DNA from 4 places in the Mesorhizobium sp. M0923 genome. Region 4 is predicted to be linked to each of the others. Evidence: riboswitches for the same ligand, from Rfam matches in the RefSeq annotation. Region 4 holds a riboswitch; each other region holds the start of a gene.
What was found. A riboswitch is a leader RNA that binds a small molecule or an ion and turns the genes downstream of it on or off. The one in region 4 is predicted to bind cobalamin.
Positions count from the first base shown of each region.

Region 1: another riboswitch for cobalamin. It lies ahead of NKH89_RS00030 (DUF1636 family protein); the one in region 4 lies ahead of NKH89_RS18625 (ABC transporter ATP-binding protein).
Region 2: another riboswitch for cobalamin. It lies ahead of metE (5-methyltetrahydropteroyltriglutamate--homocysteine S-methyltransferase); the one in region 4 lies ahead of NKH89_RS18625 (ABC transporter ATP-binding protein).
Region 3: another riboswitch for cobalamin. It lies ahead of NKH89_RS00215 (CbtB domain-containing protein); the one in region 4 lies ahead of NKH89_RS18625 (ABC transporter ATP-binding protein).

Region 1 is NZ_JAMYNW010000001.1:1,587-9,187, reverse strand. It holds gene NKH89_RS00035 (winged helix-turn-helix domain-containing protein) at 152-1,351, shown strand; cobalamin riboswitch at 1,381-1,584, shown strand; gene NKH89_RS00030 (DUF1636 family protein) at 1,623-2,057, shown strand; gene cobW (cobalamin biosynthesis protein CobW) at 2,054-3,106, shown strand; gene NKH89_RS00020 (cobaltochelatase subunit CobN) at 3,125-6,859, shown strand; gene cobG (precorrin-3B synthase) at 6,856-7,601, shown strand, end outside.
Region 2 is NZ_JAMYNW010000036.1:8,503-16,103, reverse strand. It holds gene NKH89_RS33775 (dihydrodipicolinate synthase family protein) at 1-858, shown strand, start outside; gene NKH89_RS33770 (FMN-binding negative transcriptional regulator) at 893-1,111, shown strand; gene metE (5-methyltetrahydropteroyltriglutamate--homocysteine S-methyltransferase) at 1,219-3,555, opposite strand; cobalamin riboswitch at 3,651-3,851, opposite strand; gene NKH89_RS33760 (hypothetical protein) at 4,407-4,652, shown strand; gene NKH89_RS33755 (helix-turn-helix transcriptional regulator) at 4,949-5,782, opposite strand; partial or broken gene NKH89_RS33750 (MFS transporter) at 5,994-7,304, opposite strand; gene tyrS (tyrosine--tRNA ligase) at 7,535-7,601, opposite strand, start outside.
Region 3 is NZ_JAMYNW010000001.1:39,815-47,415, forward strand. It holds gene NKH89_RS00200 (heparan-alpha-glucosaminide N-acetyltransferase) at 1-579, opposite strand, end outside; gene NKH89_RS00205 (MFS transporter) at 826-2,025, shown strand; gene NKH89_RS00210 (aromatic ring-hydroxylating oxygenase subunit alpha) at 2,004-3,197, opposite strand; cobalamin riboswitch at 3,338-3,533, shown strand; gene NKH89_RS00215 (CbtB domain-containing protein) at 3,570-3,749, shown strand; gene NKH89_RS00220 (CbtA family protein) at 3,765-4,547, shown strand; gene cobU (bifunctional adenosylcobinamide kinase/adenosylcobinamide-phosphate guanylyltransferase) at 4,540-5,061, shown strand; gene cobO (cob(I)yrinic acid a,c-diamide adenosyltransferase) at 5,063-5,686, shown strand; gene cbiB (adenosylcobinamide-phosphate synthase CbiB) at 6,126-7,097, opposite strand; gene cobD (threonine-phosphate decarboxylase CobD) at 7,096-7,601, shown strand, end outside.
Region 4 is NZ_JAMYNW010000010.1:91,151-98,751, reverse strand. It holds gene NKH89_RS18650 (DHA2 family efflux MFS transporter permease subunit) at 1-874, opposite strand, end outside; gene NKH89_RS18645 (HlyD family secretion protein) at 1,188-2,366, opposite strand; gene NKH89_RS18640 (MarR family winged helix-turn-helix transcriptional regulator) at 2,363-2,842, opposite strand; gene NKH89_RS18635 (FecCD family ABC transporter permease) at 2,925-3,926, opposite strand; partial or broken gene NKH89_RS18630 (ABC transporter substrate-binding protein) at 3,956-4,899, opposite strand; gene NKH89_RS18625 (ABC transporter ATP-binding protein) at 4,896-5,714, opposite strand; cobalamin riboswitch at 5,807-6,010, opposite strand; gene NKH89_RS18620 (GyrI-like domain-containing protein) at 6,305-7,138, shown strand; gene NKH89_RS18615 (bifunctional helix-turn-helix transcriptional regulator/GNAT family N-acetyltransferase) at 7,176-7,601, opposite strand, start outside.

The sequences.
Region 1 (7,601 bases), on a different contig from region 4:
CCGGGAAAACTGGTCCGATCCGCTCCTGTTTGATTTCCTTCACTTTTCACTCCACTTTTCTCTCCTGACATAGATGCCGCCAAAACCTTGCTAGCATGGGGCGGAATCGCAGGTCATTTTCTCTGTCTAACATCGTCCGGATACCGCCTTCATGAAAGAAAAAATCTCGCTTGCCCTGGCCCGTCGCATTGCGCTTGCGGCACAGGGATTCAATGACCCGCGCCCCAGCGGCACGCCTGACCGCCGGCATCTGGCCCGGGTGCTTGCACGTACCGGCCTGCTGCAGATCGATTCCGTCAGCGCCGTGGTTCGCGCCCATTATATGCCGCTCTATTCGCGGCTTGGCCCCTACAAGCTGGCGCTGCTCGACGACGCCGCGGTGACACGCAAGCGCATGGTCTTCGAATATTGGGCGCATGAAGCCTCGTTCTTGCCCGTCGAGACCTATCCGCTGATGCGCTGGCGCATGCGGCGGGCCGAGCGCGGCGAGGAAATGTACAGCGGACTGGCAAAATGGGGCCGCGAGCACGCCGCCTACATTGAGGACATCTATCGCGAGGTCGCTGAACGAGGCCCGATCGCGGCGTCGGCTTTCGAAGGCCAGAAGGGCTCGGGCGGCTGGTGGGGCTGGAGCCATGCCAAGCATGCCTTCGAATGGCTGTTCTGGGCGGGCCGCATCACCACGGCGCACCGGCGTGGTTTCGAGCGGTTCTACGATCTGCCGGAGCGCGTGCTGCCGCCAACGGTACTCGCTTTGCCAGTTCCGTCCCCCGCGGACGCCCACCGCGAACTGCTGCGCATCTCCGCCCGCGCCCATGGCGTCGCCACGGCGGGCGATCTGCGCGACTATTTCCGCCTCTCGCCCGCCGACATCAAGGGCCGCATCGAGGAACTGGTCGAGGCTGGCGACCTGTTGCCGGTGAGCGTCGAAGGCTGGAGCAAAACAGCCTATCTCCACAAGGACGCCCGTTTGCCGCGCAGGATCGAGGCGCGCGCCTTGCTTGCGCCGTTCGATCCCGTCGTCTTCGAGCGGTCGCGCACCGAGCGGTTGTTCGACTTCCACTACCGCATCGAGATCTACACGCCGGCCGAAAAGCGCCAGTATGGCTATTATGTGCTGCCGTTCCTGCTCGGCGACAGCATCGTCGGGCGCGTCGACCTCAGGGCCGACCGCCCGGCCGGCGTATTGCGCGTCCATGCCGCCTATTCGGAGCCCGGCGCCCCGCCGCAAACTGCCGCCGCCCTTTTCGAGGAATTGAAGCAGATGCAGGGTTGGCTCGGGCTCGAGCGCATCGAGGTGACGGCTGCCGGCGACCTCGGCCAGCCGCTCGCAGATATCGCCGCGTCATAGACGTGCGTTGACACGACTGCCTTCACAAGCCTAAATCCGTTCCAGACGGTCCCCTGCCCGCAACGGCAAGGGCCAAGAGGGAATGCGGTGCGAAATCTCGATTTCAAATCCGCGGCTGTCCCCGCAACTGTAAGCGACGAGCCAAGGCCGAAAACCACTGGGATATTCCCGGGAAGGCGGCACCCAGGCGATGACCCGCGAGCCAGGAGACCTGCCGTCTAGGACATAAGAATCCGATCGCCTGGCGGGTTTTCCGGGCAAGGAGCCTGATTTGGAACGCGACAACAGTTTTCCGGCTGAGACAGCGGATTTATTGTCCGGCCATGGTGATTCCCCGGCCGGCGTTACCGTCATCGTCTGCTCGTCCTGCCGTGACGAGACCGGTTCGGACGCTTATCCCCGCGCCGGCGAACTGCTCGCCGAGCACACGCGCCGCGCCGCTTCCAGCGAAAACATTAAAATCCGCACCGTCGAATGCCTCGGCAATTGCAAGCGCCGGCTCAGCGCCGCGATGCTGCGCGACGGCTGCTGGAGCTATGTCTTCGGCGACCTGACCACGACCAGCGGCACCGATCTGGTGACGGGGGCAAAGCTGTTCGCTACTTCGACGGACGGCCTCATTCCGTGGCGCGGCCGTCCCGATTGCCTGAAGCGCGGCTTGGTTGCCCGCATCCCTCCCCTCGACCTTTTGAAGGACTTGATATGACTTCCCCAGATTCGGCCGCCAACGTTTCGCGCGTCCCCTGCACCGTCGTCACCGGCTTTCTCGGCGCCGGCAAGACGACGCTGATCCGCCATTTGCTCGAAAACGCCAAAGGCAAGCGCCTGGCCATCATCGTCAACGAGTTCGGCGATATCGGCATCGACGGCGAGATCCTGAAGGGCTGCGGCATCGACACTTGCCCCGAGGAAAACATCGTCGAGCTGGCCAATGGCTGCATCTGCTGCACTGTCGCCGACGACTTTGTCCCCGCGCTCGACCAGATCCTGTCGCTGACGCCGAAGGTCGACCACATCCTGATCGAGACGTCCGGGCTGGCCCTGCCCAAGCCGCTGGTCCAGGCCTTCCAGTGGCCGTCGGTGAAAAGCCGCGTCACGGTCGATGGCGTCATCGCCGTCGTCGACGGGCCGGCGCTGGCTGATGGCCGCGTTGCCAACGACATGGACGCCCTGCAGGCGCAGCGCGCGCAGGACGAGACGCTCGACCATGACGATCCTGTCGAGGAGGTGTTCGAAGACCAGCTCGCTTGTGCCGACCTGATCATCCTGTCGAAGAGCGACCTGCTGGACGCAGCCGGCGCGGCGCGCGCCAATGCCGTCATCGGCAAGCATGTTGCGCGGGCGGTGAAGATCGTGCCGACCTCGCAAGGCAAGGTCGATCCGTCGGTGCTGCTCGGCCTTGGTCTCGCCGTCGAGGACGACATCGAGAACCGCAAGACCCATCACGACGACGAGCTCGACCACGAACATGACGACTTTGACTCGTTCGTCATCGACATTGCGTCGGTGTCCGATCCGGACGAGCTGGCACAACGCGTCGCCACGGCGGCGGAGGAAGAAAACGTATTGCGCGTCAAGGGTTTCGTCGACGTCGGCGGCAAGCCGATGCGGCTCTTGCTGCAGGCCGTCGGTCCGCGCGTCAACCACTATTACGACCGCGCCTGGACCGCTGAAGACGATCGCCGCTCGCGCCTCGTCGTCATCGGCCTGAAAGGGCTGAACCGCCCGGCGATCGAGCGTATCCTCGCCGGCTGATCCCAGGTACGAGCCGCGATGCACATCCTCACCACCACATCCGCCTCGCTCGACGATCTCGCCGAGCCTGTCGATCTCAGGCAAACGCCTGCGGATGTCGTGGCGCTGTCCTTCACCGACAGCGACCTCGCCGGGCTGGCGGCGGCGTGGAAGGCAGATGCGGACCGCCTGCCGTCGATGCGGCTCGCCGCCTTGCGCGACCTGCGCCACCCGATGTCCGTCGACCTCTGGATCGACAGCGTCGCCCGCCACGCCAAGGTCGTCCTGGTCCGCATCCTCGGCGGTTACGACTGGTGGCGCTACGGCTGCGACCAGCTTGCCGTTGTCGCGCGAAATCGCGGTATTAAGCTGGCGCTCCTACCGGGCGAGAGCCACGACGAGGATTTGCGGCTGATCGAAGGCTCGACGCTGCCGCGCCAGGAACTTGATGGTCTGCTCGACTATTTCCGCGAAGGTGGCCCGGCGAATATGACGGCGCTGGTGCAGAGGTTGGCAAGTCTCGCCGGATCGGGTGCGGCGGTCGCTGAACCTGTCAGCGTGCCAAAGGCGGGATTTTACGAGCCGGGACGCGGCGTTATAGAAAGAATGGACTTATCAAGCGTCGGCATTCCTTCGCGCCCCCCTCTGTCCTGCCGGACATCTCCCCCACAAGGGGGGAGATCGGCTGTCACTGACCGTCTCGCGACTTCTGCAACATCGAACATTGACGAAGGCGACGATGACCAGGCGATCTCCCCCCTTGTGGGGGAGATGTCCGGCAGGACAGAGGGGGGCGCGACGGAACGCAGCCTAAATCTACCGTCCGCCGAACCCGCCCCCATCATCCCCATCCTGTTCTACCGCTCGATGCTGCTCGCCGCCGATGTCGCGCCCATCGATGCGCTTGTCGAGGCGCTCGGGCAGCGTGGCATAGCGCCGGTCCCCATCTTCGTCTCCAGCCTCAAGGACGCGGCATCGCTCGCCGTTGTCGAAACCGCGTTTGCCGCGCTGAACCCTGCCGCCATCATCACCGCCACAGCTTTCGCCTCGGGCGCCGAACCCGGCGTCGAGACGCTGTTCGACCGCGCCGGAGTGCCGGTGTTCCAGGTCGTCGTCGCGACCACCCGCCGCGACATCTGGCAGAACAACCAGCGCGGCCTGGCGCCCGCCGACCTTGCCATGCATGTCGTCCTGCCCGAGCTCGACGGCCGCATCCTGGCCGGCGCCATTTCCTTCAAGAGCGAAAGCGAGATCGATCCGGCATTGGCCTTCCGCGCCTTCGCCAACCGGCCAGAGCCTGACCGCGTGGCGCAGGTCGCGAACCGTATCGAGGCCTTCGTGCGTCTGCAGCGGACGCCGCGTGCGGAGCGCAAGCTCGCCATCCTGATCCCCGACTATCCGAGCGCGCCCGGCCGCACCGGCTATGCCGTCGGTCTCGACGTGCCGTCCAGCGTGCTGGCGATGCTGCACGACCTGAGCGAACAGGGCTACGCCGTTGAAGGGATTCCGCAAACGCCGCGTCAGTTGCTGGAGGTGCTGGAGCCAGCCGACCAGGGACTGGCTTTGCAGGATTATCTGACCTTCTCGAAGGAATTGCCGCCGGCGGCCATCGCTGCGGTGGAGGCCGCATGGGGGAATACGGATGATGAGACAGGTTCGCGCGAGGCACCCCCCTCTGTGCTGCCGGACATCTCCCCTTCAAGGGGGGAGATTGCGCTGTTGTCTCTGCTTTCGCCAACTACCAAGGGCGTTAAGGGAGAGCCGGCAGCCGAACTGCCAATCTTCCCCCTTGAAGGGGAGATGTCCGGCAGGGCAGAGGGGGGTGTCCAAGCGCCCACCACCGCAAAATTCCCCTTCCGCGCCGCCACCTTCGGCAATATCACCGTAGCCCTCGCCCCTGATCGCGGGCGCTCAGCCGACCGCCGCGCCGACTATCACGACCCGACACTGCCGCCGCGCCATGCACTGATCGCCTTTGGCTTGTGGCTGCGTAAGTCGCTCGGCATCCATGCAATTATCCATGTCGGCGCCCACGGCACGCTGGAGTGGCTGCCCGGCAAGACCGTGGCGCTCAGCGAAAACTGCTTTCCCGAAATCGTCACCGGCCCCCTGCCCGTCATTTATCCTTTCATCGTCTCCAACCCCGGCGAGGCAGCACAAGCCAAGCGACGCATTGCCGCCGTCACGCTTGGCCATCTGCCGCCGCCGCTGACCGGCGCCGGGCTGGACGAAGAGCAGCATAAACTCGAGCGACTGGTTGACGAATATGCCCAGGCCGACGGGCTCGACCGCCGCCGCCGCGACCGCCTGGCGAAGCTGATCGTCGAGACTGCGGAAAAGACCGGCCTCGCCTCAGAGGCCGGCGTCGCCAGGACCGACGCAGCCGACGAAGCCTTGCGCCGCATCGACGCCTGGCTCTGCGATCTCAAGGATTTCGCCATCAAGGACGGCCTGCATATCTACGGTCGCTCGCCTGAGGGCGAAACCGATCCTTTGCGCGAGCAGAGTGCGGCAGCCGAGAAAGTAGCACTCATCGCGGCCCTCGACGGCCGCCATGTCGCCGCCGGTCCGGCCGGTGCACCGGCGCGTGGCCGGCGCGATGTGCTGCCCACCGGCCGCAATTTGTTTACCGCCGACCCACGCACCATGCCGACGCCGACCGCCTATGATCTGGGCAAGGTGGCAGCGGAAGAAGTCGTCCGCAGCTACATGCAATCGCATGGCGACTGGCCGCGCTCGCTGGTCATCGACCTCTGGGGCTCGGCCTCGCTGCGCACCGGCGGTGAGGAGATCGCGCAAGGCCTGGCGCTGATGGGCTGCCGGCCGCAATGGGATTCCGCCACCGGCCGCATCACCGGCATCGAGGTGCTGCCGCCGGCAACGCTCGGCCGCCCGCGCGTCGACGTCACCTGGCGCATATCCGGCCTGTTCCGCGACATGTTCCCAACCCAGATCGCGCTGATCGATGCCGCCGCCAACGCCGTCGCGACCCGCGACGAGGACGATTCGGAAAACCCGCTGGCGGCGAGAACCCGTGCAGACGGCAAGATCAGCCCGCGCATATTCGGCACCTCGCCCGGCACTTACGGCGCCGGCATCGAGGACTTGCTATCAAGCGGCGACTGGGCCGCGCGCGAAGAGATCGGCCGCGCCTATCTCGCCGCCACCTCGCATGCCTATGGCGGCGCCGAGGGCGAAGGCATTTCGGCGCCCGGCGCTTTTGAGGGCCGCATCGCTGAGGCCGACCTTCTGGTTCATACCGGCGACGATCCCGGCCGCGACATCCTCGAAGGCTCGGCCGACGTCGCCTTTATCGGCGGCTTTTCGGCAGCGCTTGCCGCGCTCGGCAAAAACGCTGACGTGATCGTGCTCGACACCACGGATCCGCAAAAGCCCAAGCCACGCTCGGTTGGGGACGCCGTATCCCGCGTCGTACGGGCACGCGCCGTCAATCCGCGCTTCATTGCCGGCCAGATGCGCCACGGGCCGCGCGGCGCCTCGGAATTCGCCGAGACGGTCGACCGGCTTGTCGGCTTTGCCGAGACCACTCATGCCATATCTGGCGCGCTGATCGAGGCCGTGCACGACGCCTATCTCGGCGACCCCGTTGTCCGCGCCTTCATCCTGCGCGAGAACCCGTCGGCGGCGAAGGTCATGGCCGAACGTTTCATGTCGGCACGACGGCGCGGTCTGTGGCATCCGCTGCGCAATTCGATCGATGACGATCTCGCCGCACTGATTGCCGAAGCCCAGGCGCTTGGGGTGGCGGCATGAACGCTTTCTCCCGACGCAGCGCCTGCCCTGCTTTGTCGGCACCGATGCAAACCGGCGACGGGCTGCTGGTGCGGCTCAATCCGGTCGCTGGAGGACTGTTGCCGAAGTCGTTGATCGGACTCTGCGAATCCGCCCTGCGCCACGGCAACGGCATTATGGAAGTGACCGCCCGCGGCAGCTTGCAGATACGCGGCCTGACGCCCGAAAGCGCCCGGCTGCTGGCGATGGAGGTCGATGCGCTGGGTGTTGCCGTTCGCACCGGCGTGCCGGTCGAGACTGGTCCGCTGGCCGGGCTCGACCCGCAGGAAATCGCCGATCCGCGCCCGCTAGCGGAGCGGATTCGGGCGGCAATCGAGGACGCCGGCGTCACGCAGCGTCTTGGCCCGAAGGTCTCGGTGATTGTCGACGGTGGCGGACAGCTGACCTTGGATGCAGTGACGGCCGATGCCAGGCTGGCTGCGGTGCGGACCGATGCGGGGACGCAATGGCAGGTGGCTATCGCCGGCGGCGGTCAGACTGCGACGCTACTCGTCATGGCCGAGGAAGATGCGGCCTGCGACATCGCCGTTGCGATCCTAAGGATGGTTGCCGAAAAGGGGCGCGATGCCCATGCGCGGGATTTGACAGAAAGACAGCTGAGATCTCTGGCAAATTGGCGATCCTTCGCGCCCCCCTCTGTCCTGCCGGACATCTCCCCCACTTGGGGGGAGATTGCGCCCTCATCTCAGCTTTCGCCAATCGA
Region 2 (7,601 bases), on a different contig from region 4:
GATCGTGACGGCCGTGCCGATACCGTTGCTCTGCGCAAGCTGATTGCCAGGCTTTGCGCCGCTCAGGTCGATTCCATCGGTCTTCTCGGCAGCACCGGCACATACATGTATCTGACGCGCGAGGAACGGCGACGGGCGCTCGCCGAGACCTTGAACGAAACCGGGGGACAAATGCCGGTCGTGGTGGGTGTGGGCGCGCTGCGCACCGACGAAGCAGTGAGGCTCGCGCAGGACGCCAAGGCCCTTGGGGCTGCCGCGGGGTTGCTTGCCGCCGCCTCTTACACCCCGCTCACTGATGACGAGGTGTTCGAACATTTCTCCACGGTGGCGCGCGAAAGTGGCCTTCCGATCGTCATCTACGACAATCCAGGAACGACGCATTTCCGTTTCACCCCAGCACTCGTCAGCCGCCTGGCAAAGGTGCGGGGGATCGTCGCTATCAAGAATCCGACAGACAAGGGCGATGCGATCAAGAGCCATCTGGCCGACCAGAGGCGCACTGTGCCGGAAGGGTTCTCGATCGGCTACAGCGGCGACTGGAACGCCGCAGAGGCCATGATCGCCGGCGCCAACACATGGTACAGCGTCCTCGCCGGCATCCTGCCCGAGGTCTGCACAAAGATCGTCACGGCGGCGCAACAGGGCGATGCGGCCGAAGCGCGACGGATCGATGCCACGCTTGCGCCGCTCTGGAGCCTCTTCAAGGAGTTCTCGAGCCTTCGCGTCGTCTATGCACTTGCCGAATTGCTCGACATTTGCCGTGCCGACCCCCCGCGTCCCATCCTGCCTCTGCCCTCAGCAGCGAAGCGCCAGATCGCCGCCGCGTTGGAACGCTTGCCATCGGATGTCAACCGGTGAACAGCGAACCCGGCGGCCAGTGAAGGAACCTGTCATGTATGTACCCGCGCATTTCGATGAACCGAGCCGAGAAGTCCTTTACGAACTGATCGAGAACAGCGCACTTGGCATGCTGATAACCCATGGCCGGAGCGGTCTCGACGCCAATCACATCCCCTTCGAACTCGACACGTCACAGGGAGAAAACGGTACCCTTTACTCCTGCGCGATTAATACACGTGCCGAAGGAAAGTGCACATTCTCGCTCGCGTGACTTATTTCAAAAGATGTGATCGCGTTTTGGCACATTCACGGCCGACATGCGGCAGCCGGTCACTCACCACATGGTGAGCAACCAGGAAACCCTCCGGCCTACACTTTCTACCGGAGCGCACGTGCTGCATCGACCATGTTCATCAGGGCAGGGCGGACCTCCTCCCATTTGCGTGTTTTGAGGCCACAGTCCGGGTTTACCCACAGTTGGGAATCCGACAGTCGCTCGCGGGCAAGCATGACGAGATCCGAAATTTCGCCGACTTCCGGGACGCGTGGTGAGTGAATGTCGTAGACTCCGGGACCGATTTCGTTCGGATATTTGGAGCTCGTGAAGGCGTCCAGCAGTTCCATCTTCGAGCGCGACGTCTCAATCGAAATGACATCCGCATCCATTTCAGCGATCGCGTCGATGATCTCGTTGAACTCCGAGTAGCACATGTGGGTATGGATTTGAGTCGCGTCCTTTACACCCGTTGAAGCGATCCGGAAGCATTCGACAGCCCAGTCGAGATAGTCGTTCCAATCAGACTGGCGCAGTGGCAATCCTTCGCGAAACGCGGCCTCATCGATCTGGATCATCCTTGCGCCGGACCATTCGAGATCCGTCACCTCGTCGCGGATGGCGAGCGCGATCTGGCGGCATGCTTCGGAGCGGGGTACGTCGTCGCGAACAAAAGACCAGTTGAGAATGGTCACCGGGCCTGTGAGCATTCCCTTCACAGGCTTTTCCGTAAGCGACTGGGCGAACTGCCACCAGCGCAGCGTCATCGGATTGGGCCTCGATACGTCGCCGAAGATGATGGGGGGGCGCACGTAACGCGACCCATAGCTCTGCACCCACGCATGCTGGGTGAAGGCGAAGCCGGACAGCTGCTCGCCGAAATGCTGTACCATGTCGTTTCGTTCGAACTCACCGTGCACCAGCACGTCCAGCCCGATCTCTTCCTGCCAGCGAATTGCAGCCTCGATCTCCTTCTTCAGGAAGGTCTCGTAGTCGACATAGCTCAGCTGGCCCTTCGCATGAGCGGCCCGCGCCCTGCGTACCTGCGGCGTCTGCGGGAAGGACCCGATGGTCGTCGTCGGGAACGGCGGCAGCCCGAGCGTGCCGGCCTGGACTCTGGAGCGCTCGGCAAAAGCGCTCTCTCGTCGCTTCATGCTGTCGTCAATGCTGGCGATCCGCCCCTCAACCAGCGGGTCATGGATCTTCGTGGATGTCACGCGAGTGGCGGCAGCCTCGGCAGACGCTTTCAACGCGCCTGCCACCGCATCCCTGCCTTGGGACAGGGCCCGGGCAAGCAACACCAACTCGTCGGTCTTCTGGGCCGCGAAGGCGAGCCACGACCTGATGTCCGCGTCGAGTTCCGTCTCCATGCGGAGGTCGATCGGCACATGCAGCATCGAGCAAGAAGGCGCGATCTCGACGCGGTCCAAGGGCCAGCCGGCGACGATCGGTTTGATGCGGTCGAGAATGGCGGGCAGGTTCGCACGCCAGACGTTGCGGCCATCGATCAAGCCAAGCGAGAGCACCAGATCCTTCGGTGCGAGCCGACCCACCGTTTCCAGCTGCTCGGGAGCGCGCACGAGATCAATATGCAGCCCGGCCAGGGGCAGAGAAACCGCGGTTTCGAGATTGTCTCCCAGCGGCCCGAAATAGGTAGCCAGCATGATCTTCAGCTCGGGCGCGGCTTTCGACAGCTGGCCATAGGCGAATTCGAACGCAGCTCGTTCGTTCGGGTTCAGATCGAGGACAAGCGCTGGCTCATCGATCTGCACCCAGTCGGCTCCAGACAGCTTCAGCCTCTGCAGGAGTTGCTCGTAGACGGGCAGCAGCCGCGGCAGGAGCGCGATGGGATCGAATCCTTCGGCAGGCGATTTCGCCAGCTTGAGGAAGGTGATCGGTCCAAGGATGACTGGGCGTGTGTGAACGCCGAGAGCTTTAGCCTCGAGGAAGTAGTCGACCGGTTTCGTCGACGAGAGGGCGAACGTCTGATCATCGTCGAGTTCCGGCACAATGTAGTGATAGTTGGTGTCAAACCACTTGGTCATTTCCATCGCGGTTACATCAGGCCGATGAGCCGCCTGCTGGTGACCAGCGTGTCCACAATCCTCCGTCTGACCCTGGTTGCCCCGCGCCATTGCGAAGTAGATGTCAAGTGGGACCTCGCCGCTATTCCAGCCGTAACGGGATGGAACGGCGCCGACCATGGCTGCGGTGTCGAGCACATGGTCGTAGAGCGAGAAGTCGTTCGACGGGATTTTCGACACGCCGCGATCGTGCTGCTCCTCCCAACTAGCGGCACGGAGCGCCTTCGCCGTCGTGAGAAGGTCGGCGGCGGAAGATTTTCCGGACCAGTAACTTTCAAGCGCGAGTTTCAGTTCTCGCCGACGACCGAAGCGGGGCACGCCGAGCGTTGCTACAGGAATTTGCTGAGAGACAGTCATGCCAGACCCCGATGGTTGGGGCGTCGGTGACAAGGAAGGCGCTAGCAGGCCGGCACGAACGCCAGGCTGCAGCGGCCACCGAGACACCCCGCCCGTGGACGTAATTCGCCGTGGCAGGTCTCCTGGCTCGCGGGGTCATAGCCTCTACCCGTCTTCCCAAGGCTATTCGCCTCAGTGACATGAGTGGGGTTGGCTCGCCGCTAACAGTTGCGGGGGCAGCGCCGGCATCGCACCGGCTTCCCTCTTAGCTCCGCTGCGGCAGCGCCGTACGGAGAACCACGACGCGGGAGACAATTACAGCAGTTCGCTTCTTTGTCAACGCCGCATAAAGAAATGTTTATGTCGTTATGTTAAATTTCCGTTGGCATGTTGCAAAGGTCGCCTCGAAAGCGAAAACTGTGGAAGCCTTGAGCGGCCGGTAAATCAAACCAATGACGCACGGCGCCCTTGTCCAGGAGGATAGGAGTTCGTCGGCTGCCGGCAGCAAACATACCGGCAAGCGCCGTGGTGCTGCTTAGCGCATCATGCGAACCACCTCGGCGTCGAACTTCGGCTCCGAGGTTCCGACCGCTTCGTTGGTGATCTGCTCGCGACCATATTCGGCTCAATGGCGAGGCTGTTGCCCATGTGGAAGCTGTTGGCCGTGATGCCCTCGGTGATATGACACAACGATTTCGGGGGGAGCACACCGAGGCCAGGCGCAGCGGCGTGTTGCGAAGTGATCGAGGCCAATGTCTCGAACTGCTTGTTCGCAGCCCACCGGCTCAAGGTAACCCGGCTCAAACCACCGGGCCAGCTCAAGTCCTGTCCAAATGAGGCCTGAGCGGCAAATCATCGTGCACGCGCACGGTTTGGCGTTCGATCTTGTGATGCGTCTTGGGCGGACAATCGCCACGGTGCAGCGCGCAGAGGCGGTCCCCAATTGGGAAGCCGAGGGCGGTGAGGGCAAGCCAGCGCCACAGGCGGAAGGGGACTTGGACCTGTTTGCCCTGCTGGACCACAAGTTCGCGACACAGGGCCTCACCAAGAGTGATTATGCGCGGGACCTCGCCAACTTCATCAAAAGCAGCGGGCAGTCAAAGTTCGGCGCCGATTGACATGGAGATAGCCATAGCGGCGGACCGGAATACAACCGGGTGCAGGCGGCCAAGCTCGTCCACAAGATGGCGTCGGGCACACACCGGCGATGGGAGAGCGGACCGTGGAGTGCAGGAACTTCACGCCTATCCACGCTCCCGTGGACGTGTCCTGCGGCACATCGGCAGCGATATTGAGGAGGCAGTTTAGCTTCTGGTCGAGCACTCTTAGCTGCCACTACCTACGCTTAACGTCATTTCGTACTGAAAACGCACCACGCAAGGTCGAGATGTAACATCGCCCTTCGTGGATGGTTCTAAGCTTCCTCGGGCGCGGTCAATCTGTGATAACGGTCGCTTGGAACCTCCATCACCGCGACGCGATCAAGGTTGGCGTATCGCGCTCGGTAGTAACCTTCTTCCTCCACTTCGGCGAAACTACACTGGGGAACGTCAAAGGTCGCAGCTTCCAATCCGAAGAAAGTCGTAGCGGTTTCTTCATCCAAGAAGTTCCACTCATCTTCTCCGTCGTCATATGTGACGCGAACATAGGAGGCCATGCGCACGGCTTCCTGATCACCCATCTCTGCGATGATGGCATCGCATTCTTTCTTCAGCTTTCCTGAAACCTCACCCTTATCCCAGTCATCCAAAGCCCGATAGATTTCTGGATGATAATACTCTGGCATCTCCTCTACATCTTCACCGATAAGCTCAATGGTGCGGACATATTGCGGATTTATCAAGAGTATTTTGTTGTCAAGGCTCCAACAATACAGCCATGGCCTAACTGTGTTATTTCTACGAAGATTATGAAGTTCCTTCAACTGACGTAAAATCGATTCACGCGCCTTTTCATCGATAGGATATTGGCGGCTGCCAACAGTCGTCTTGATTCTGAGCGTGCCGTATCGCGTTTCGGCATCGGCAATTGCAAACGGGCTCGTGCGCCACTCCTCGACATCAATCTTCCAGCCCAGCAGCTCCTCGACCGTGCATTTCAACGTGAGACAAAGGTCCTTGATCTGCTCGACGTTCAACTGCGTTTTGCCTGTTTCCCAACGGGCCACAGTCTGTTGCGTCGTTGCCATCTGCTCTGCCAAATCTTTTTGAGTCATGCCCAGTCGAACCCTAAGCTCTTTCATGTTCATAACTCACCTCGCGTGTTCAACACACGCATTGTGGATGAATTAATCTAATCGTCAAGCGTGTTCAAAAATCGCAGCATGTGTTTTTAGGGCGTCTTCGAGGCTCCGGCAGCCGTTCGTGACCACTTGCGCAAGACACAGGGCTGGTACACAGCACGAATGGGCGATCAAAAATTACTGCTGAAATTCAGATAATTATTGTGGGCGAGTCTGGATCTCTCTGATCGACACGATAGTCGACCATCACCATGATCGGACCGCTTCGTGGCCGCAGCTCAAGTTGCAGCGTCGGTTCGCTGAACTTGTTGGTCGGATCCAGATTGAGCGTTTCAAAATCCGGCTGACGCAGAAGGATGCCCATCAGTCCCCCAATGACAAGAACCAGCTGGCGGACGAGCAAGGCTCCCGAAACACCTTGGACATCCGCCAGTTAGCCAGCTTCCCGCCGCCATGCCGCCGTATGTGGCCGTCTGATAGAGAGAGGGCGCGTCCAACCACCCACCGCGGCGCCGAAAGCTGCACTGTGACGTTAAACAGCGAGAATGATTGAATCCAGGCCGCACCGGCTGGCATGAGGTTGAGACAGCTCAGCCCAACGTGCTCGCTCCATGCCCGAAAGAAGCAGCTGATCGCCAATACAAAGAACGCACCGCGAATGACCCATTCGTTGGAGAGAACTTCTCGGACCCGCCCGATGAGGAGCGCGCCGCAAATCGCTCCCAGGCCGAAGAAGCCGAGCATCACGCCGTAGGTGACTGCGGTCCCTTTGATCTGTTCGCGAGCGACCAACGGCAGGAGAGCCAAAATGACAACGGCGGTGAGGCCGAAAATGAAACTCCGGCACATCACCTTGAGAAGGTTCGGCGACAAGAGCACGTAACGGAAGCCCGCCGCCATCGCACTGCCGAAAGCCTCCCGCGGCAGCGCTTGTCGTGCCCGTTCGGCTTTCCATCGCAACAGCGCAGCGATCAGAGCGAACTAGCAAAGGACGTTGAAGAGGAACGCGAAGGCCGCACCGGCTGTGGCCACGATTATGCCGCCAATCGCCGGCCCGATGCTGCGCATGAGATTGTAGCTCATGCCGTTGAGCGCAACCCCGCTTGGCAGGTGTTCGCGAGGCAGGATATCTCCCATGGAGGCTTGCCAAGAGGGATCGTGCAATGCCCAACCACAGCCGATTAGGAAGGCGAGACCCAGAAGGGTCCAGGGTGTCATTCCCCGCATAGGTCAGGAACGCCAGGAAGGCGGATACGCAGACCATCAGCAGTTGCGCAGTCAACATGATCCGGCGACGGTCAAACTTGTCCGCGAGCGCTCCCGCCGCGAGCGAGAAGATCATGTAGGGGAGGGTGGTCGATGACTGGACGAGCGCCACCATTCCATGGGAGGTGGCGATGCTCGTCATCAGCCAAGCTGCCGCCGCACCTTCCACTAGGGTGCCAAGGTTCGAAATGAGTGCAGCCGACCATAGCGAACGGAAGGTCTTGTGCTGAAAAGGAACCAGTGAAGATGTTCTCTTCGCCATTGTGGGAAGCTTCGGGATCGACCGCGGGGCTGGATTTGGTTCACCTCACTCAACCATGGCCTCGCCATACAAGCCAAGCTGCCACAGTGGCGCGCCTGCTAACCCAGAAAACTTGGCGGCCTTAACTACCCCCTGAGGAGTGTCTCTCGACATTCCTCAGGGAACTCGACGCGAATGTCTGCAATATCCGCTAAGCGGGCAGAATTTCTGCGACAGCATTTGCTGAAACCCTACTTTACAACAGTGTGGCGCTTCCGGCCGAGCGAAAGCCGGATCGGGAGGTCTTGGGAAGATATC
Region 3 (7,601 bases), on a different contig from region 4:
AAGCACGGCGCCGAACCAGGGCAGCAGCGGAACATAGTCGTTGGAGTGCGGATTGGTCGCCGATAGACCGACCCACCACAAAGCCGGATGATCGAAGGCCTCGGATCTGAGGTAGAAGGGCGCCGCGATGACAAACGCCGCGACAAGCAGTGTCAGCAGCGCCGGCAGCCGCAGGAACGCCAGGCCGAGCAGGCTGGCGAGCGCGATCTCGTGCAATATGCCGAAAAAAATGAAGCCGTCGGGCGTGGCGATTCGGGTGACCAGCGATATTGCGAGAGCCGCCCCGGCAACCATGGCGAAGCGCTTCCAGAAGCCTGTCCAGCGGATTTTCTTGCCATGGGCGAGATAGAGGCTGACGCCGACCAGGAACAGGAAGCTCGAGGCGATGCAGCGCGCGTAGATTTTCCACCAGCCGAAGGCGGTGAGGCCGGGATCGGTGTAGCCGAAAAATTCGAGATCCCAGGTGAAATGATAGCTCGCCATGGCAAGCAAAGCGATGCCGCGTGCGATGTCGATGGCGGCGATGCGCTTCGCCTTCGGTTGATCCTGAACGGCGGTGGTCGGCGTGGCGATGCTCATCGGTCTCGCTGTCTTGGTTCAGCCCCGGCAAGACGACTATCACGGTTGCCACCGTCAAAAGAAGCAGTCCTCGCGTCGCGTTGGCGCGGGTCAGCATTAGAACTCGCTTTAGGCCAGAGCCGGAAAGCCTTTGGCCGGCTTCGCTTTTTGCCGTGAAGGCGTCGGTTTCCTGTTACCCGGCCAGGAATCGCCGCGGCAGATTTGTGCTCCAAACCCTGCTTTGGGCGATTCTGTTCGGGGAAAGCAATGGCTACCCATGTGCGCCATCCTATCTGGCTTGCGGCCTTGCGGCCGGCGGATGCACGCACCTTCGCCTCGCTTTATGCGGTCGAATCGTTCGCGCGCGCCACCGTCTCCAGCGTCATCCCGATCCAGGCCTATGAGATCCTGCACAACGAGCAGATCGTCTCGATCCTCTACACGGTCGTGGCAATGCTCGGCCTCTCGGCGACGCTGTTCATGCCGATGCTGATCCGGCGCTTTGCCCGGCGCTGGGTCTATACCGCCGGTGCCTGCCTGCTGGCCGTCGGCTCGCTGTTCTTCGTCACTCATACGCTTGCTGGCCAAACGGTCGGCATGCTCTGCCGCGTCATCGGCGCCAGCGCGCTGGCGATCACGCTCAACCTCTACATCATGGACCATATCCGCAAGACCGATTTCATGCAGGCCGAGTCGCTGCGCATGGCGTGGTCGATGCTTGCCTGGACCGCCGGGCCGACGCTCGGCATTTTCCTCTACACGCGTTTCGGCATCTATGCCGCGCATAGCGCGGTGGCCGTCTTCGCCATGGCCCTGCTGGCGCTGTTCTGGACCTACCGGCTTGGCGACAACCCGTCGATCCGCCCGGGCAAGACGCGGCCGGTCAATCCGCTGGCCAATATCGGCCGCTTCGTCGCGCAGCCAAGGCTGAGGCTGGCCTGGCTGATCGCCTTCGGCCGTTCCTGCTTCTGGACGACGTTCTTTGTCTATGGGCCGCTGTTCATGGTGATCACCGGCGAGGGCAAGCTCGCCGGCGGCCTCTTGATTTCGGCCGGCAATGCGCTTTTGTTCATGGCCATCTTCTGGGGCAGGGCGGGAAAGCGTTTCGGCGGCCGGCGCACCATGACGTTTGCCTATTTCGCCATGTCGGCGACGCTGCTGGCGGCCGGCGCCGTCGGCGAGGCCGCGCCGCTCGTCACCGGCGCGTTGCTGCTTTGCGGTGCCTTCTTCACCATCGCGCTCGATGCGCTGGGCTCGACCGCGTTCATGCGCTCGGTGCGCTCGTATGAGCGGGCGCAGATGGCGGCGGTCTACCGCACCTATCTCGACTTTTCCGAGCTGACGCCGCCGCTGGTCTATTCGGTGGTGCTGGCGTTCTGCGGCCTGGGCGCGGTTTTCGCGACGCTCGGCCTGCTGGCGGCGGTCTGCGGCTTCGTCACCTGGCGCTATCTGCCCAAATCGCTTTGATGTTCAAGCGCCGCATGCCGCTCGAGCACCCAGTTGTGGAAGCGGTGCAAGTCATATTCCTCGGGCATCAGCACGCCGGCCTTGTGGCGCATCGAGCGCAGGCCCTTCTGGTTGACCTCGCAGATATCAGCATCTTCCTCCAGCACCTGGGTGCCGAAGGCGACGATGTTGTCGATATCCGCTGCCGGATCGGCGAGCGCTTCGGGCGAAAAAAGCCATTCGGCGGTGAGTTCGGTCTGCTCCGGCCCAAGCGGCACCAGCCGCACGGTCCTGACATAGTCGACATGGCCGACGACGAACATCGACGGCAAGTTGGTGGCATAGGTCTGCCCGGCAGCACGCTCGGCCGGCGTCAGGCTCGAAAAGACCGAGCCGTGGACGCGCCCGTCGCGCGACCAGGTTTCGGCCCCGGCCCGCAAGCCGCCGGCAAATTCCGGCGCGTCATTGTCGGCGTGGCGCGCCCATTCGGGGTCGTCGTGCCGGCCCATCAGGCCGCGGCCATAGATCGGCACCAGCCGCGACAGGTCCTTGTGGACGCCAGGGCAGTGCAGGCACTCGTTGAAGTTCTCCCAAAATATCTTCCAGTTGCAGTTCATAACCTTGCGCAGCACATGGCCGCTCAGCAGCGTTTCCAGCGGCCAGTTGGCGAGGTTGCCGGATGCCGGATCGAAGGATGTTTCAGCCGAACCGGCAGCGTCTTGCGCGAGGTTGACGAAAACGAAACCGCGCCACACCGACAGTGCTACGCGGTAGAGCGGATGATCGGCCTTGTCGAAACCGTCCGGCAGCGATTTCGATGGCACGCGCACCAGATCGCCGCGCAGCGAATAGGACCAGGCGTGGTAGGGGCAGGTGATGAGCCGCGCCTTCAGCCGTCCTTCGCTCTGCTGGCAAAGCTGCGAGCCGCGATGCCGGCAGGTGTTGTGGAAGGCGCGCAATTCGCCGGTCTCGTCGCGCAGCACGACGATCTCCTGCGTGCCTATGCGAAACGTCCTGAATGCCAGCGGCTGGGCAAGGTCGGCCTCGCGGCAGACCAGCAGCCAGTTGCGATACCAGATGGCCTCGAGATCGCGCTGATAGCCTGCGATGTCCCAATAGGCCGATGACGGCAGCGTCGGCTCGGCCCGCGTCAGGCCGTTATAGGGACCGCGCTCATTCGGGCTGGGTTGCATGCCGGCTTCCTCCCCATCCGCCAGCCGACACCCGGCTGTGAGAATTGTCAATTGCGGCGCCGGCCGGCGAGCTTGGCGAGGCGGCGCATTCGCCACACGATCCGGCGGAATTTGGTTTGCCGGGCGCGGCGATTCTGCCTATAGTCGCTGATGTCGTCGGTTCCGTTTGGAACCAAGAGGGAATGCGGTGCGGGCGAAATTCTTGCCCAATGCCGTGGCTGCCCCCGCAACTGTGTGCGGTAGTCCTCTCCATATGCCACTGAAGATTTTCTTCGGGAAGGTGGGGAAGGGCGCTGATCCGCGAGCCAGGAGACCTGCCGGCGACAGGAAACTGACTTCTATGCCCTCGGGTGGAGGGCGAAAGGACAAGACATGAATACCGCTTCCGTCTCGCTCGGCGCTTCCGTCTCCTCGCAGTCGCGTTTCATGCAGCTGGCGCTTGCTGCATTCCTCGGCATTTTCGTCATGGGCTTTGTCGGCTTCTCGCACATCGATGCGGTCCACAATGCCGCCCACGACTATCGCCACTCGATGGGCTTTCCCTGCCACTGACAAGGGGCTGACATCATGACACTGTTTCGCAACGTCGTGTTCATCGCGGCGATCGCAGGGCTCGTGGCCGGCGTCGTTCTCGCCTGCATGCAGGCCTATGCCACGGTGCCGCTGATCCTGAACGCGGAAGTCTACGAACAGGCCGGCGGCGGCCATGACCATGCCGCGGCACCTGCGGCACCGGTCGAAAACGCCGGGGGCACGATGGCTATAAGCAGCGCCGCGCCGGCACCGGCTGAAGCAATGGCTCCGGCGGAGGACGAAGGCTGGGCGCCGGCCGACGGTTTCGAACGCTTTGCCTTCAGCGTCGTTGCCAATATCGTCACCGGCATCGGCTTCGCGTTGGTCCTGGTTGCGGTTTCGGAGTTCGCCGGCGGCATCGGCAATTGGCGCCAGGGCCTGTTCTGGGGGCTTGCCGGCTTTGCCGTGTTCACGCTGGCGCCGGGCCTCGGCCTGCCGCCGGAATTGCCGGCAATGCCGGCGGCCGACCTTGTCCAACGCCAGATCTGGTGGTGGGCAACGGTGGTGGCGACCGCCGCCGGTCTCGGCCTGCTCGCCTTCCGCAGATCGCTGCCGCTGGCGGTCCTTGCCGTGGCGTTGATGGTGGCGCCGCATATTGTCGGCGCGCCGCAGCCCGACAGCTTCGAGACGACAATCCCGGAAGGCCTGCATCATCAGTTCGTGGTGGCGGTGACGCTGACCAATCTGGTGTTCTGGCTGGTGCTCGGCGCGGTCGTCGGCGTGGTGCGCGGCCGCTTCACCGGCACGGCGACCAGCCTGCGCGACAGCTTTGCCTGACCGCGCTGCCGGGGCGCTGACCCTGATCATCGGCGGTGCGCGCTCCGGCAAGAGCGTGCATGCCGAGAGGCTGGTGAGTGCCTGTCCGGCGCCATGGAGCTATATCGCGACGGCGCAAGCCTATGACGAGGAGATGCGCGAACGGATCGCGCTGCACCGCTCGCGCCGCAGCGCCGGCTGGACGACCATCGAGGCGCCGCTCGACCTTGCCGGCGCGATCGAGGCACTGCCTGACGGCCAGCCGGTGCTGATCGATTGCCTGACGCTGTGGCTGACCAACCATATGCTGGCCGAACATGATGTCGAGGCCGAATGCCGAAGGCTGGCAGATGTGCTGTCGCGGCCGCGTGGACCCTGGTTCGTGGTGTCCAACGAGGTCGGCCAGGGCATCGTGCCGGAGAATGCGCTGGCAAGACGGTTTCGCGACGCGGCCGGCCGGTTGAACCAGGACGTTGCCGCCGTCGCTGACACCGTGCTTTTGATGGTGGCGGGGCTGCCGCTCAGGGTGAAATGACATGGCTGATACCGACCACATCGATCCCAAGGACGAGGAACGCCACCGCGCGAAGATGGCCAAGCGCAAGGCGGTGCAGGACGCCGAGGTTGCAGCCAAGACGGTCGAGAAAGGGCTGTTGATCGTCAACACCGGTCCGGGCAAGGGCAAGACCACGGCCGCCTTCGGGCTGGCGCTCAGAATGCTCGGCTACGGCAAGCGCGTCGGCGTCGTCCAGTTCATCAAAGGCAAATGGCACACCGGCGAGAAGGATGCTTTTGCCTGCTTCGGCGACCGCGTCGTCTGGCACGCCATGGGCGAGGGCTTTACCTGGGAAACGCAGGACCTGAAGCGCGACATCGCGGCGGCCGAGGCCGCCTGGGCCAAGGCGCTCGAGCTGATGGCCGAGCCGTCGATCAGCCTCGTGGTGCTCGACGAACTCAACATCGCGTTGCGCTACGATTATCTCGACCTCGAAAAGGTGGTCGCAGCGCTGAAGGCGCGTCGCGAGGGCCTGCATGTCGTCGTCACCGGCCGCAATGCCAAGCCGGTATTGGTCGAGGCAGCCGATCTGGTCACCGAGATGGGCGTGACCAAGCACCACTTCTCCGCCGGCGTGAAGGCGCAGCAAGGGATAGAGTTCTGAGGGGTTTGGCGATCGGGGAAGGGCGTTTCGGAGCAGGCGGCGCCGGCGAAGCTGCCGATCTCCCCCCTTGTGGGGGAGATGCCCGGCAGGGCAAAGGGGGGCACTGTCCCTCGGCCTGTCAGTCGGAGACAACTACGTCGTCAGACCGTCATTAGCAGGTGAACGGTCAAGAGGCTGGCGATCCTTCGCGCCCCCCTCTGTCCTGCCGGACATCTCCCCCGCGAGGGGGGAGATTGGATGGCGCTTCGGATTTCGCCAACCTCGAACGTCAAAGGCAGGGAATGAGAAGCGCAAAGCTGGGGCGATTATTCTTTGGGCACAGCAATTTTGTTCTTGCTTTGTGCCGGCAGCTATGGTACTAATCTCGCTATGGTGCTAACTGGCTCCAACGACCCGCCGCTTGGCGGGTTTTTTGTTTCCGCTCGATCTCGGGCGCAGGTCACGCCAAGATAACAACCACTGCGATCACCCCGAACAGCGCGATCAGCAGTAAGTCGGCGACCCGGTAAAGTTTCAGCGCCCGTCGGATGTCGGTGCTCTCGATATCGTCGCGGCGGCCGCCTTCGCCCATCAACGCGTCTTCGACCATGACGCCGTCATAGGAACGGGGGCCGGCGAGCGCCAGGCCGAGCGCACCGGCCATCGCTGCTTCCGGCCAGCCGGCATTGGGCGAGCGGTGTTTTTTCGCATCGCGCCGCACAGCATGCCAGGCGGCTTTGGCATCGGCGCCCTTGACCAGGAAAGCGGCAAGCACGATCAGCAGCGCCGTCAGCCGTGATGCCGGCAGGTTGATCCAATCGTCGAAGCGCGCCGCCGCCCAGCCGAAGGCCTCGTGGCGCGGGGTGCGGTGGCCGATCATCGAATCGGCGGTGTTGGCGGCCTTGTAGGCGACGCCGCCGGCGAGCCCGCCAACGCCGATCCAGAACGCCGGCGCGACGACGCCGTCGGAGAAGTTCTCGGCCAGGCTTTCGATCGCGGCGCGGCAGACAGCGGCCCTGTCGAGCTTTTCCGGGTCGCGGCCGACGATCCGCGAGACGGCAATGCGGCCCATGTCCAGTCCGCCGCTGTCGAGGGCGTCGGCCACCGCTTCGACATGCTCGGCCAGGCTCTTCTGCGACAGCAGCGACGTCGCCAGGATTGCGATGACCAACAAGCCGAGGGGAATGCTCCAAAGCATGGCTTCGATCCAGAAGGCGAGGGCGGCCGGCACCAGCACGATGACCAGCAGCGCGAAGACGCCCCAGCGGCGACGGTGGGCGTCGGAATCAGTGGCGCGGTTGAGCCTGCCGTCGAGAAAGGATATCAGCCTGCCGAACCAGGTGACGGGATGGCCAATGGCATCGAAGAGCTGGGCCGGGTAGCCGAGTACAAGTTCGATGGCCAGCGACAGGAAAGTGATCAGGATCGACATGAAGTCTCTTGATGGAGTGACGGCGGCAGTGGACCACGGCGGAAGCCTTGGCCGGGCGAGGGCGCTTTTCCCTCACGCGCCGCTGCCTTTCGTCGACCTCTCGACCGGGATCAATCCGCACTCCTACCCGCTTTTCGATTTGCCCGCCACCGCCCTGTCGCGATTGCCGGAAGCAGCGCGTGCCCGCGAATTGGCCGAAGTCGCGGCAAGCGCCTATGGCGCTCCATCGGCGGCGAATGTCGCAGCGGCGCCCGGCACGCAGATCCTGTTGCCGCGCGTCGCTTCGCTGGTCAGCCCGGGCAGGGCGCTGGTGCTCGGGCCGACTTATGCCGAGCATCGGCGGGCAGCGGCGATCGCCGGCCATGCGGCGGCTGAAGTCGATGATTTCGAAGCCTTGGCGGCGGCCGACCTTGCCGTCGTCGTCAATCCCAACAACCCGGACGGGCGCGTCGTCGAGCGCGAAAGATTGCTTCGACTTGCCGCAAAATTGCGCGCCAGAGGCGG
Region 4 (7,601 bases):
GCGGCAGCAGCGACATGCTCGCCAAAATGAGCACGCCCATGACAAAGATGAACGCCAGCCCGGTGACGAAATTGCGATCGAGGAAGATCTTCGGGTCGATAAAGGGGTGCTCCGCCGTCAACGTGTGAATGGTGAATACCCAGAAGCCGGTGATGGAAAGACCAAGCTCGATCCATATCTCGATCGAGGAAAACCAGTCGACCTCACCGCCACGATCGAGCATCAGTTGCAGCGCGCCGACACCGAGCGAGAGCATGGCGAAGCCGAAGAAATCGAAGCTGCGCACCCGCCGGGCCACGCTGGGGAGATATGCGGCCATGCCGAGGAAGGCGATGATGCCGACCGGCAGGTTGATGAAGAACACCCAGCGCCAGTTGAAATTCTCGGTCAGCCAGCCACCCAGCGTCGGGCCAAGGATCGGTCCCAGCATGATGCCGGCGCCCCAGATGGCCATGGCCTGGCCGTGGCGTTCCCTAGGGTTGATGTCGAGCAGGAAGGTCTGCGACAGCGGCACGATGGCCGCGCCGAAGACGCCTTGCATCAGCCGGAAGAGAACGATGGTCTCCAGGCTCCAGGCTATGCCGCACAGCATGGAGAAGACGGTGAAGCCGACCACCGCCGTCAGGAACAGCTCCTTGCGACCGAAGCGGTCGGCAAGCCAGCCGGTCACCGGCGTCATGATCGCGGCGGCAACGATGTAGGAGGTCAGCACCCAGTTGATGTTGTCGGGGGAGGCGCCGAGATCGCCGGTCATGGTCGGCAGCGCGACGTTGGCGATCGTCGTGTCGAGCGCCTGCATGATCGTCGCCAGCATGAGCGCAACTGTGATCAGGCCGCGGTGCGGTACTTCGCGAAAGGGTTCTGGGGTGCTCATGACGTAAAACTTCCAGCAGGTAACAAAAACGTGTACATTAGGTTTCCGGACGGCGAGGCCCTCGCTGCAGAGAGACCCTCATCGCGGTGGGACGCGAGCATCGATGTGGGGGTTACATCGACTGAGCGTCTCGACAAAGCGGGCGCCTGCCGCCCGGAAACCTGAGGACCGAAGATCCTGCGCAACGTTGTCTGGTTTAGCCAGGCCGCAGCGCAGCCCGTCTACGCATTCAACTCTTCCTGCGCCTCCCTCGGACCAATCCTGTCACCTGCATCCATCTCGCTGTTTGCCATGCGGCCGCTGTCAGGCCTCTTTACTTGGCCTCGCCTGCCGTGGCGCGGCGGAAAATGCCCGGCAGCCCGCGGGAAACGCCGGTGTCCACCGTGACGGTCGCGCTCATGCCGGTGCGCAGCGCCATCTTGGAGTCGGCGTCGGTCAACTCCAGGCGGACCGGAATGCGCTGCGTGACCTTGACCCAGTTGCCGGTGGCGTTCTGCGCGGGCAGCAGCGAGAACTCGGCCCCGGTGCCGGCGCCAATCGCCTTGACGGTGGCTTCGAACGTCTTGCCCGGATAGGTGTCGACCACGATTTCGGCCTTTTGGCCCGGATTCATGTTGGTGAGCTGCGTTTCCTTGAAATTGGCGTCGACCCAGGTATCGCCGGTCTCGACCAGCGAAAACAGCGGCGTGCCCGAGCCGACATACTGGCCGACCTTGAACGAAGCGGCCTGGCTGATGATGCCGTCGGCAGGCGCTTTGACTGTTGTCTGGACCAGATCGTAGGCCGCCTTGTTGCGTGCAGCGAGCGCCGCCACCACTGTCGGATGCTTGTCGGTCTCGATGTCGGGATTGCCGCCAAGTGCCGCCTTGGCGCTGACGATCCCTTGCTGGGCCACGGCCAGCTGCTGCTTGGCCTTGTCGAGGTCGTTCTTGGCCTCGTCCAGCGACGACTTGGCGTTGATGCCCTTGCGGGCAAGGTCGGCGGCGCGGTCATACTGCGACTGCGCGTACTGGACCTGGCTTTCGTCGGACTTCTCTTGCGCCAGCGCCTGGCTGTAGGCCGCACGCAGCTGCTCGACATTGAGCCGCGCGCCGGCCACCGCCGCATCGGCCTGGGCCAATGCGATCCGGTAGGGCTCGGGATCAATGGCGAACAACACGTCGCCCTGCTTGACAGACTGGTTGTCGAAAATATCGACCTGAACGATGCGGCCCGCCGTATCGGCGGCTATCGACACCTTGGCCTGCTGCAGATTGGCGTTCTCGGTCTCCTGATAGCGGCCGCCGGTCACCCAGACATAGCTGCCGCCGGCGATCAACGCAGCGGGCAGCACAAACATCAAAAGGAAGCGGCCGGCACGACGCTTCTTCTTCGGCGCCACTGGCGCCGGAGCTACCTGCGCAGCGGCCGTTACCGGAGCTGCCGCCGGCTTCGCGGGAGCTTCCATCTCCAGCTTGGCCGCATTCTTATCTACTTTGGCTACCGCGTTCATGCTGCTGCGCCTTCCGTATTCTTCACTTTTTCCGAGGGCGGCGTCTCACCATCCGCAAGATTCTGCACCATTGTCTCCAGCGCCTTGACCAGGACGCGGCGATCTTCCGGCGAAACGCCAACGAGCGATTCCTCATACACCTCGGCGGCAAGGCTCTTGACGTGGGCGTAGGCTGCGTTCGCCTTGGCGGTCGGGAAAATCATGCGCACTCGTCTGTCGGTTGCGTCGGGACGGCGCTCGATCCAGCCGCCCTCCTCCATGCGATCGACAAGGCGCGAGACGCTGATCGGCTCGATTTCGAGAAGCTCGGCAAGCCGCGCCTGCGCGACACCCGCCTCCTTGGCGACACGGACCAGAAGCCGCCATTGCGCCGAAGAAAGGCCGAAACCACTGGCGCGCGCCTCGAAGCGCTTGCGCATCAGGCGCTGCACGTCGTGGATCAAAAAGCCCAATCTGTCGATGCCGTCGGAAACCATGAGCGACATATATAATAAGCGTGCTCATAATTCAAGGAACCCGGATTGTGCCAGAAGGCGGCAAATGTGCATGGCAGTCACATCATGAGCGATTGCGAATGAGCATCGTGACCACGAAGAAAGCGCCGACCGAACTGGTGATGATGCCGATCGGCAGTTCCTGCGGCGGCAGCAGCGTGCGCGCGAGAAGGTCGCTTGCCAGCAACAGCACCGCTCCGAAGAGGGCGCAGCTTGCAATCAGGCGCAGATGAAGCGGGCCGGCCAGGGTCCTGGACAGATGTGGGATCATCAAGCCAACGAAACCTATGACGCCTGCGACCGAGACAAGGATCGCCGTCGAGAAAGCGGCGACGAGAAATGTCATCCTGCGCATCCGCGCAACCGGGACGCCGAGGCTTTCAGCGGCATTCTCGCCGGCCAGGAAAGCGTCGAGCCGGCGGTGGTTCCAAAGTCCATAAACAAGGATGGTGCCTGCGCCCAGAGCAGCCAGCTCGATATTGTCCCAACGGGCCAGCCCGAGCCCGCCCATCGTCCAGAACAACACCGAGTGAGCGGCGCGCTGGTCTCCGGCAAAGACGAGATAGTTAGTCAAGGCAGTGAACATGAACGAGACGGCAAGCCCGGCGAGGATCAGCCGTTCGGGGCCTTGCCCCCTCACCCGCGAAACCAGCAAAAGCACGATGCCGGCGGCCAATACGCCGCCCGTGAAGGCCGCGACCGGCAACGTCCAGATACCGAAATGGTCGCCAAAAATGGTGATGACGGAAACCGCGCCGGCCGCGGCTCCGGACGACAGGCCGAACAAGAACGGATCTGCGAGGTCGTTGCGCGTTACCGTCTGCAGCAGCGCGCCGATGACGCCCAGCCCGGCGCCGACACAGATGGCCATAATCGTGCGCGGTAGCCTAAGATCGAGGACGATCTTGGCAATCGGGATCTTGCCGGCCGGACCGGACACGATGTCTCCGTCCAGCCCGGCGGCATGTCCGAGCGCAGCAATCACGTCGCTCAACGCGATGACCGTCGATCCATAGGCAATCGACAGCAGAGCAAGAGCGGCAATCGCTGCTGCTCCTGCTGTCATCGCCAATTCGAACGCTCTCTGGCGCAAGCTCAGAAAGCTTCCGGGTGCATCGCCCTGGCGATCTTGCCGATCGCCTCGATGTTGGCAGGCCCAGGCGTCAGTTCGGCATAGCGCAGCGCAATGAAGTGCTCATTTTTGACCGCCTCAGTCTCCTTCATCGCCGGATGAGCTTTCAGGAAATCGAGCAGTTTTCTGTAGCCGCCGTCCTGGTAGTCGAGCAGGATAAGAAATTGCGGATTGCGGGCCGCCACCGTCTCCCAATCCGTATTGCCCCAGCTCGTCGGCATGTCGGCCATGATGTTGTCGCCGCCGGCTGCGGCGATCATGGCGCTGGGGATCGCGAACTTGCCTGATGTGAAGGGTTTGTCTTCGCCGGAGTCGTAAAGAAACACACGCGTTCCCGTGCGGTCGCCGATCTTTGCCGTGATATCGGCGAGCTGCGCCTTCCAGTTCGAAACAAGCTTTCCCGCCTCCGCCTCCTTGCCAAAAATCTTGCCCAGCTTTTCGACATCACCATAGAGCAGGTCCATCGAGGCTGCGGGGCGGTTCTGGTCGAGATGGACGCAACTTTCCGTCAGCACCAGCGTCTTGATACCGTGCGGGGCCAGCGTATCGGGCGTCACCTCGCCGCCAGGCTTCATGCCGTAATACCAGCCGGCGAAGAAGAAATCGGGCTCGACGGCGACGAGGTTTTCGAGGGTCGGGTATTTCGGCGCGAGTTCCGGGATCGCGCCCTGCTCGGCCTTGAATTCCGGACCGACCTTATACCATCCGGTGATGCCGGTCAGGCCGACGATCGATGGTTGCAGCCCCAGCGCGAAGGCCATCTCCGCCATGTTCAGATCTTGGATGACGGCGCGCTTCGGCGCGGCGTCGAACGTCAGCGGCGTGCCGCAGCTATCAACGGTTACCGGAAAACGAAGGCGGTCTGGGCAAGTAGGAGGGAGGCAAAAGACAGTACGAGGCGTTTCACGGATGTTGCTCCTTGGTCAAATCGGGATGTGAAGAGGCGCGGTTCGGAACGTCGAAGACCGTGAGTTCGCGGTCTTCGGTGGGATGGCGCAGCCAAAGCACGTCAACGCCGAAAATCTCGCGGATCAACTTCTTGGTCAGCGCCTCGCGCGGACTGGCAAGTGCCTGCAGGCGGGCCTCGTTCATCACCGCGACCCTGGTGGCAAATGGCGTGACAAGCGACAGATCATGAAGCACCGCCACGACGGTCATGCCAAACTGCGATACGAGTTCGAGAAGGTCGCTGCGGGCGCGCGGATCGAGATGATTGGTCGGTTCATCGAGGAACAGGATTTTGGGCTCCTGGGCGATGGCGCGCGCCAACTGGGCGCGTTGCCGCTCGCCACCGGATAGCGAGCCGATCGTGCGGCCGAGCAGCGGCAGCAGGCCGGTTCTGCGAAGTGCTTCAATGACGATGTCGCGTTGCTCGCTCCTCCGTCGCAAGCCGGCATGCGGGACGCGCCCAAGCTCGACGTAGTCGATCACGGCAAGCCGCGGATCAGGCTGGTCGGTCTGGCCAACGACCGCCATGTGCAGTGCCCGCTCGGCGGCCGAAAACCTCTCCAGCCGGCGTCCGGAAAATCTCACATCTCCCGCGCTTGGCCGCAGCGTACCGCATAGCATGCGCAGCAGCGTCGTCTTGCCGGCGCCGTTGGGGCCGATGATGGCGAGGCGGTCGCCCGGCGCTATCGAAAGGCTCACCGCGCTGACCAGGCACCGGGCATTCGTCGTCGCGCTCAGTTCACACGCTTCAAGAAGAGGCTGGGAGGCGTCCAACTTACCGTCACTTTCTCAATGGCGACGGAAGGAAGCTGGACGGACCGGCCGACAAGACCGATGTCCACGTCTCCTCCCGGCACACCCCGTCCGGTCAACTCATGCTGATGGCAGGTCTCCTGGCTCGCGGGTCTTTGCGCCATCCTGCCTTCCCAGCCTTGCCGGCCAGTGGCACTTCGGATTTTGCTAACCGCTTACAGTTGCGGGGGCAGCCACGGCCTCGATCCGAAGATCTCACCGTGTTCCCTTTTCACCCCTTGCCTTTCGACTCGGGGACCATCAGTCAGCCACCCTAGTTTTCCGCCAATCACAGCGCAATAAGTCTTGTCAGAAGGAGCCGTATAGACCTCGTGATGTAATAACATTACATTTAAAAGGACGTTTGCCCGCTTCCTGTCAAGCCTTTTCGCGCGACGCCTGCGACTTGCCGACGACCGTCGCTCTCGATTTGCGCAGTGCGCAATTTCGATCAAACTGCCTCCGCCAGGAAGCGGCACCATAATCTTGCCAATATAAGACATGGCCAATGTAAAGACTGGGCCATGTAAAGACTGGGCCAATGCGGAGACTGGGCCAATGCGAGGTGCCAAATGAATCCGACCGAGAAGGCGCTGTGGTTCGTCGAAAGCCATCTGCCCGAAGCAGTCTCGCTGGACGATGTCGCCACGAGCAGCGGGGTGTCGCGCTTTCATGTGACGCGGGCTTTCGGCGCGGCTACCGGCCGTTCGGTGATGAGCTACGTCCGTTCTCGCCGACTGACCGAAGCGGCGCGCAAGCTTGGCGCCGGCGCACCCGACATCCTCTCGGTCGCGCTCGACGCCGGCTATGCCTCGCATGAGGCCTTCACCCGCGCCTTCCGCGACCAGTTCGGCACCACGCCGGAACTGGTACGCGCACAAGGCTCGCTCGACAACCTCGATCTTGTGGAGCCGATCCTGATGGACCAGTCCTTTCTCGCCACTCTCGAACCACCGCGTTTTGAGACCAGCCGGCCGTTTCTCATCGCCGGTCTCGGCGAGCGCTACAGCTGCGAAACCAGCGCCGGCATCCCGATGCAGTGGCAGCGGTTCGGCCCCTATATTGGCAACATTCCTGGCGAGATCGGCGACGTCGCCTATGGCGTCTGCGTCAACGGCGACGACGCCGGCAATTTCGACTACATCGCTGGCGTCGAAGTGTCCGATTTTTCGGACCTGCCGAGGGAGTTTTGGCGTGTGCGCGTGCCGGCGCAGAAATACGCCGTGTTCGCCCATCGTGACCATATCTCGACCATCCGCCGCACGGTCAACACGATCTGGAACAAATGGCTGCCAGCCTCTGGGCACGAGATCGCCGATGCGCCGGAATTCGAGCGCTACGGCCCCGAATTTGATCCGCGCAGCGGCAATGGCGGGCTGGAAATCTGGATACCGATCAAAGGGTGAGGCACGGCAGGCCGACGCCGAAGCGCCGGAAGCGCTGCTACAGTTCCAGGTTCCAGTTCTGGCCGACCAGATCCCTGCCGAAGGAATGGTGGCACTCCTCGTTGGTCAATTTAAAGCCCACAGACTCATAGATGTGGCGGGCGGCGGCGAGCACGTCGTTGGTCCACAGCGTCAGTGTCCTGTAACCCGTGGCGCGGCAAAAGCCGATACATTCCTCGACCAGCCGCTTGCCGATGCCGAGACCTCGCGCCGAGGGCTCGACGTAGAGCAGGCGCAATTTCGCCACCGCGTCCGACTGGCGCACGACGAAGACGGAGCCGACGACCTCGCCTTCCCGCTCGGCGATCCAGCTGCGTTCCCATTTCGGATCGAAGGATTTGACGAATGTGCCGAGGATTTCAGCGACCAGCGCCTCATAGGTTTCGTCCCAGCCATATTCCTGCGCGTAGAGCAGGCCCTGGCG